DNA from 2 places in the Acidovorax sp. LjRoot74 genome. Region 2 is predicted to be linked to the other one. Evidence: riboswitches for the same ligand, from Rfam matches in the RefSeq annotation. Region 2 holds a riboswitch; the other holds the start of a gene.

Region 1 (3,400 bases), 2.0 Mb from region 2:
AACAACTGCCCATGGTCGGCGCCGCCCCATGAAAAATGCTTTTCTCACTTTTGAGCGATGGACCACCTTCATCGCCATGCTAGGGGCCTGCACCATGCTGGCCCTGTCTGCCTCGCTGGGCATGTTCCAGATCCTCATGCGCTTTGTGCTGGAACAGCCCGCCGAATGGACTGAAGTGCTGATCCGTTTCAGCCTGATCTGGATGGTGTTCCTCGCCATCCCCGCAGCCTTCCGCCAGGGGGCAATGGTGAGCGTGGACGTGCTGTACCGCTGGAGCCGCCCTGCCATGCGGCGGGTGCTGGACTGGGTGGTGGCGCTGGCAGCGCTGGCGCTGATCGGGATTGTCATCTGGTACGGCTGGGACTACGCCCAGCGCGGCGGCGTGCAAAGCATGGCCGGGCTGGAGTCGGTCTCGATGTTCTGGGCCTACCTGGCCATGCCCGTGGGCGGCGTCTTTTGCGCCGTGGGCATCATCGGCAACCTGATCGACCCCTTGCGCATGGAACTGGAGACCGCCCAATGAGCGCCGTGATGATTTCCACGATGGTGCTGTGCTTCGCGCTCACCATCTCGGTGGCTGTATCGATTGGTCTTGCATCCATCCTCGGCATCCAGGCGTCCAACGCCAATATGCTGATCTCGGTGAAGGAGATGTTCGCCTCGATCAACAAGTTTCCGCTGGCGGCCATCCCCTTCTTCATCCTCGCGGGCAACCTGATGGAGACCGGCGGCATCTCGCGCCGCCTGGTGGAATTTGCCAAGAGCATTGTGGGGGGCGTGCAGGGGGGCCTGCCCATGACCTGCGTGCTGACCTGCATGATCTTTGCGGCGGTGTCCGGCTCATCGGTGGCCACCACGTTTGCGATTGGCGCCATCCTGATTCCGGCGCTCATCAAGCATGGCTACCCCACCAGCTACGCAGCCGCGCTGCAGGCCACCAGTGCCGAGCTGGGCGTGATCATCCCGCCCTCCATCCCGATGATTCTGTATGGCGTGAGTGCCGAGGTGTCGATTGGCGAGCTGTTCATTGCGGGCTTTGGCCCGGGCCTGCTGATCAGCGGTGCACTGATGCTCTTCGTATGGGCGTACTGCAAGTACAAGGGCTGGGGCAAGAACGATGGCGATGGCCGCCTGTCCTTTGGCAAGGCCACGCTGCAGGCGGGCTGGGCGCTGCTGATGCCCGTCATCATCCTGGGCGGCATCTATGGCGGTGTGTTCACCCCCACCGAGGCATCGGCCGTGGCCGTGTTCTATGCGCTGATCGTGGGCGTGGTGATCTACCGCGAGATCAAGCTCAAAGACCTGTACGCCATCCTGCGCAAATCGGCCATCTCGTCGGCGGTGATCATGTTCATCATCGCCAATGCGGGGCTGTTTGCGTTCCTCATCACCCGCGCCGGGGTGCCCGATGCCATCGGCCGCTGGCTGGAGGCGGTGTTGCAATCCCCCGCCCTGTTCCTGCTGGGCGTGAACGCGGCGCTGTTCGTGATCGGCATGTTCATTGAGACCAGCGCCGCCATCATCGTGCTGGCCCCCATCCTGGCGCCCGTGGCCATGCACTTCGGCATCGACCCGGTGCACTTCGGGCTGATCATGGTGGTGAATCTGGCCTTGGGCATGATCACGCCGCCCTTTGGCGTGAACCTGTTTGCGGCCTGCACGGTGGCCAAGATTTCGTTGGACCGGATCATCAAACACTTACTGCCTTTTGTGGGTGTGATCCTGGTGTGCCTGCTGGTCATCACCTATGTGCCATCGATTTCTCTGGCCTTGCGCGACCTGGTCTATGCCAAGTAGGCGTTAGAATCCCGCCCGTCAGGAGAGAGTGCTCCGCCCACCCAACCGGGCGTGCAGCACCGCCGAAGGCGCAGGCAGCAGCCGAACGCTCAGGCAAAAGGACTGGCAACCGCCCGCAGTGATGCGGGCGTTCCCTTGCTGGAGAGAGGTGGCCCCACAGAAAAGAAACTGTGTGCAGGCCATCCACCGAAGGAGCAAACCGCACGGCCAGCCAGGGCGTTGCGGTGAATCTCTCAGGTAAAGCGGACAGCAGGGCAAATCCCGTAGTCACCTTGGTGGCTGCGGCCCCCATTTGCCCCGGAGTTCCGCCATGTCCGCCACCGCCCCCCTGCTCACCACGCCCCTGAACGCCCTGCACATTGAGCTAGGCGCCCGAATGGTGCCTTTTGCCGGCTACTCCATGCCCGTGCAGTACCCCGCAGGCCTGATGGCCGAGCATGTACACACCCGCACCGCTGCGGGCCTGTTTGACGTGTCGCACATGGGCCAGCTCAAGCTCATCGGTGCCGATGCCGCTGCGGCGTTTGAGACCCTGATGCCCGTGGACGTGATCGACCTGCCCGTGGGCAAGCAGCGCTACGGCCTGCTGCTGACCGACGAAGGCACGGTCATCGACGATTTGATGTTCTTCAACCAGGGCGTGGTGAATGGTGAACCCACGCTGTTCGTCATCGTGAACGGCGCCTGCAAGGTGGGCGACATTGCCCATATAGAGGCCCGCATCGGCCAGCGCTGCACCGTGGCGCCCATGCCCGACCACGCCCTGCTTGCCCTGCAGGGCCCACAGGCCGTCACCGCCCTCGCCCGCCTTGCGCCCGGCGTGGAAAAGCTGGTGTTCATGACCGGTGGCGCGTTCAGCATCGCGGGCTGCGACTGCTTTGTGACCCGCAGCGGCTACACCGGCGAAGACGGCTTCGAAATCTCCGTGCCCGCCGCGCAGGCCGAGACGCTCGCCCGCGCCCTGCTGGCCCAGCCCGAGGTCAAGCCCATCGGCCTGGGCGCCCGCAACTCGCTGCGCCTGGAAGCCGGCCTGTGCCTGTATGGCAACGACATCGACACCACCACCACGCCCCCCGAAGCCGCGCTGAACTGGGCCATCCAGAAGGTGCGCCGCACCGGTGGCGCCCGCGCAGGTGGTTTCCCTGGCGCAGACAAGGTGCTGGCCCAGATCGACAACCCCGCCACCCTGCCCCGCAAGCGCGTAGGTCTGGTCGCGCTGGAGCGTGTGCCTGTGCGCGAGCACACCGAGCTGCAAAACACCGATGGCCAGAAGATTGGCGAAGTGACCAGTGGCCTGCTGGGCCCCACGGTGAACGAACCCGTGGCCATGGGCTATGTGGCGCCCGCCTTTGCCGCCATCGGCACGCGCGTGAACGCCATCGTGCGCGGCAAGGCCGTGCCGATGGAAGTGCGCGCCATGCCTTTCACGCCCGCCAACTACTTTCGCGGCTGATTTCGCAGGTGGCTGCACACCAACGCGGCCCGCGCCCGCTACATTGCTGATTCCTTTATTTATCCCCTTGCTTGAGGAGCTTCCCCATGACCGTCAAATTTTCCAAAGAACACGAATGGATCAACACCGCCGACACGGCCGCTGCCGTGG
Region 2 (3,400 bases):
TCTGGCTACAAGGCCACTGGGTGAAGGCCCGCCCGGGCTATCACTACCGCGAGCCGCGCTGGGTGGAACATGGCGGCCGCTGGAATATGCAGCCCGGCGGCTGGGACCGCGACGGTGACGGTGTTCCCAACCGCCACGACCGTGACCGCGATGGCGATGGCGTGTCCAACCGCCACGACCGCAGCCCCGACAACCCGTATCGCCGCTGACGGGCAGGCACCGGGCCGAGGGCTGTGCTGACCGGCAGGCAGGTCAGTCAAACACCAGCTCTGCCCGGCCCAGGCCCGGGAAGTCCGCCACCACCCGGGTGCCCGGCGCCACCAGCACAGTGCCGGTGCACGAGCCCGTCGTCACCCACTGGCCCGCGCGCAGCCCGCCCAGGCTGTGCGCGCCTTCGTTGGCCAGCCAGGCCAGCAGCAGCAGCGGGTCGCCCGCCGGGTTGCCCCAGCGGGTGTGCTGCACGGCCACCGACTCGTTCACCCACAGATCCACACCCTGCGCCAGCGGCTGCACCGCCGCCACATCGGCCGTGCCTGTGCCCACCACCAGGGCGCCATGGCAGGCCTGGTCGGCCAGGCGGCTCCATTCGCCCTGTCGGGCCCAGGCGGCAAAACGCGTGTCGCACACTTCGATGGCGGCCCGCACCGACACCAGGGCCGCGCGCACCTCAGCTGCGCTGTAGGGCGTTGCGCGCGGGAGCAGGTCGGTGCCCAGTTCGTAGACCAGTTCCGCCTCCACCCCCAGCACCGCAAAACCGGCGGCGGGCAGGTGGACTGCGGCCTCCCCGGCGTGCGGGGTCTGCGCCACCCACACCGAATCGCGGGTGAGCGCCGCGCGCGCGGGCAGCGCATCGGGCGATGCCGCGCCCACCTTCCAGCCCGCGACTTCGCCGCGCTCGCGCACCACTGCGTCCTGCACGGCATAAGCCTGGGCGGCGTTCTGCGGGCGCAGTGCCGTGGGCAGGTCGAACGGGCGGGGCGTGCGCCCCTGGCGGGCCATGGTGAGCACGGCGGCACTGGTCTGTGGATCAAAGGCGGTATCGGGCATGGGGCGGCTCCAGGGTCAGGGATGTTGGCAAATTATGGCTACCGGCCACCGGGCCCTAAGAACGTGTTTACGATCTTTGCAGGGCCGCGCAAGTACCTTGCCGGGATGGGATGCAAGGCGCGGTGCGCAGTGGATAGCCCGGCTATCCACCAGCGCCGCAACGCCGCAGACGGCCCGGCAAGGCACTTGCCCGAAGGGTTGGGGCGAAATCGGGCGATTGGAAGCCTCGACTGCTTGCATGGGCACGAGCCCATGCGGCGCATCCGAAGCATCCACTCATCCCGATTGCGCCCCAACGCGGCCCCGAAAAGATCGTAAACACGTTCTAAGGCGCCAGCATCAGCAACGATTGCGGTCCATTAGCGCGCAGAAGCCGTTTTCTGCGCGCCGGGCGCTCCTAGAATGGCCCCCGCAGGAGAGCACGGCGGCAACGCCCGCTGTGCACCGAAGGCGCAAACTCCCATACACGCTCAGGTCCCGTACTGCACCATTTTTCAAAGCCGTCTGGAGAGCCGCCACCACCTGTCCGCAGCGTGGTGGCGCACCGAAGGAGCAAACCGCAGCCCGGGTGGGATGGCGGTGAATCTCTCAGGTACCAAGGACAGGGGGAGCGGCAGCCTGGCGGATATGCGCCAGCTGCTTGCTATTGATTTAGTAGCTGCTACCGCACACCCATCAGGCGCAGACCCCTTAAAAGGCTTCAAAAATGCGCGTGATCGTTCTCGGCGCCGGCTTGCTCGGCGTGACTTCGGCTTATTTCCTTTCGCAACTGGGTCACGAGGTGACCGTCATCGACCGCCAGGGCACGCCCGGCGCCGAGACCAGCTTTGCCAACGGCGGCCAGATCTCGGTGAGCCACGCCGAGCCCTGGGCCAATCCCAGTGCGCCGCTCAAGGTGCTGCAGTGGCTGGGCAAAGAGGACGCGCCATTGCTGTTTCGCCTGCGCGCCGACATGCGGCAGTGGCTGTGGGGCCTGTCCTTCCTGCGCAACTGCACGCCAGCGCGCACGCGCCATAACATCGAGCAGATCGTGCGCCTGGGCACCTACAGCCGCGACACGCTGCAGCAGCTGCGCGCGGCCACCGGCCTCCAGTACGACCAGCGCACGCAGGGCATCCTGCACTTCTATACCGATCAAAAAGAATTTGACGGCGCCCTGGCCCCTGCCGAGCAGATGCGCGCGCTGGGCTGCGAGCGCCAGGTCATCAGCGCCGACGAGGCCGTGCGCATCGAGCCTGCCCTGGCCCATATCCGCCCGCAGCTGGCCGGCGCCACGTTCACGGCCGAAGATGAATCCGGCGACGCCAACCAGTTCACGCGCGAGTTGGCCAAGCTGTGCGAGGCGGCGGGCGTGCGGTTCCGCATGGGCCACCACATCACCGCCTTGCGCGAGGCAGGTGGCCGCATCGACCATGTGGAAGTGACCAACGCCGAAGGCCGCTTCGAGCGTGTGCGCGGCGATGCGTTTGTGCTGGCCATGGGCTCGTTCAGCCCGCTGCTGGCGCAGCCGCTGGGCATCCAGCTGCCCATCTACCCGGCCAAGGGCTACTCGGTGACCATGCCGGTGAAGGACGCGTCCAAGGCGCACCAGGTGAGCCTGACGGACGATGAGTTCAAGCTCGTGTTCTCTCGCTACACCAGCGAACGCGGCGGCGACCGCCTGCGCATTGCGGGCACGGCGGAGCTGAACGGCTATGACCGCCACCTGAACCAGGTGCGCTGCGAGGCCATCGTGCGGCGTGTGGAGCAGCTCTTCCCCGGCGCAGGCGACACCACCCAGGCGCAGTTCTGGAGCGGCCTGCGCCCTGCCACGCCCAGCAATGTGCCACTGATCGGCAAGACGAAGGTGGGCAACCTGTTCCTCAACACCGGCCACGGCACGCTGGGCTGGACGCACGCCTGCGGCTCGGGCAAGGCGCTGGCCGACATCGTGAGCGGCCGGGTGCCCGAGGTGGACTTTGCGTTCCAGGGCTTGCAGGGGCGCGCAGCCGGGGCGGCGCTGGTGCCGTCGCGCACGGCGGCCTGAAGCTGCATGCGGTTGCAGCGAGGCAGCGCTGCTGCAACCGCTGCGAAAGGCTGCGCCTACTTGGCCGCGCCCGTGGCATGCGCCACGAACTGAGCCACAGCCTGCATGTCCTTCTCGCTCATGCGCTCGGCATAGGACGGCATCACGCCGATGCCCGCCTTGAGCGCGCGCAGCACGCGGCCTGCGTCGGGTTTCAGCTCGTCCAGCACCGGGCCCACCTGGCCCTCGGCACCGGCGGCCTGCAGTGTGTGACACACGGCGCAGGCAGGCTGGATCTTGGTGAACAGCTCCTTGCCGCGTGCCAGTTCGGCGGGGTCGGCAGCCCCA

The links. A riboswitch is a leader RNA that binds a small molecule or an ion and turns the genes downstream of it on or off. The one in region 2 is predicted to bind glycine.
Region 1: another riboswitch for glycine. It lies ahead of gcvT (glycine cleavage system aminomethyltransferase GcvT); the one in region 2 lies ahead of ACSQ3O_RS24150 (D-amino acid dehydrogenase).

Annotation. Positions count from the first base shown of each region.
Region 1 covers NZ_CAXUTI020000001.1:3,104,755-3,108,154, forward strand. The annotation lists gene ACSQ3O_RS14540 (TRAP transporter small permease) at 29-523, shown strand; gene ACSQ3O_RS14545 (TRAP transporter large permease) at 520-1,797, shown strand; glycine riboswitch at 1,815-1,904, shown strand; glycine riboswitch at 1,926-2,057, shown strand; gene gcvT (glycine cleavage system aminomethyltransferase GcvT) at 2,108-3,250, shown strand; gene gcvH (glycine cleavage system protein GcvH) at 3,337-3,400, shown strand, end outside.
Region 2 covers NZ_CAXUTI020000001.1:5,086,196-5,089,595, forward strand. The annotation lists gene ACSQ3O_RS24140 (YXWGXW repeat-containing protein) at 1-209, shown strand, start outside; gene ACSQ3O_RS24145 (2-keto-4-pentenoate hydratase) at 253-1,047, opposite strand; glycine riboswitch at 1,542-1,662, shown strand; gene ACSQ3O_RS24150 (D-amino acid dehydrogenase) at 1,754-3,073, shown strand; gene ACSQ3O_RS24155 (c-type cytochrome) at 3,130-3,400, opposite strand, start outside.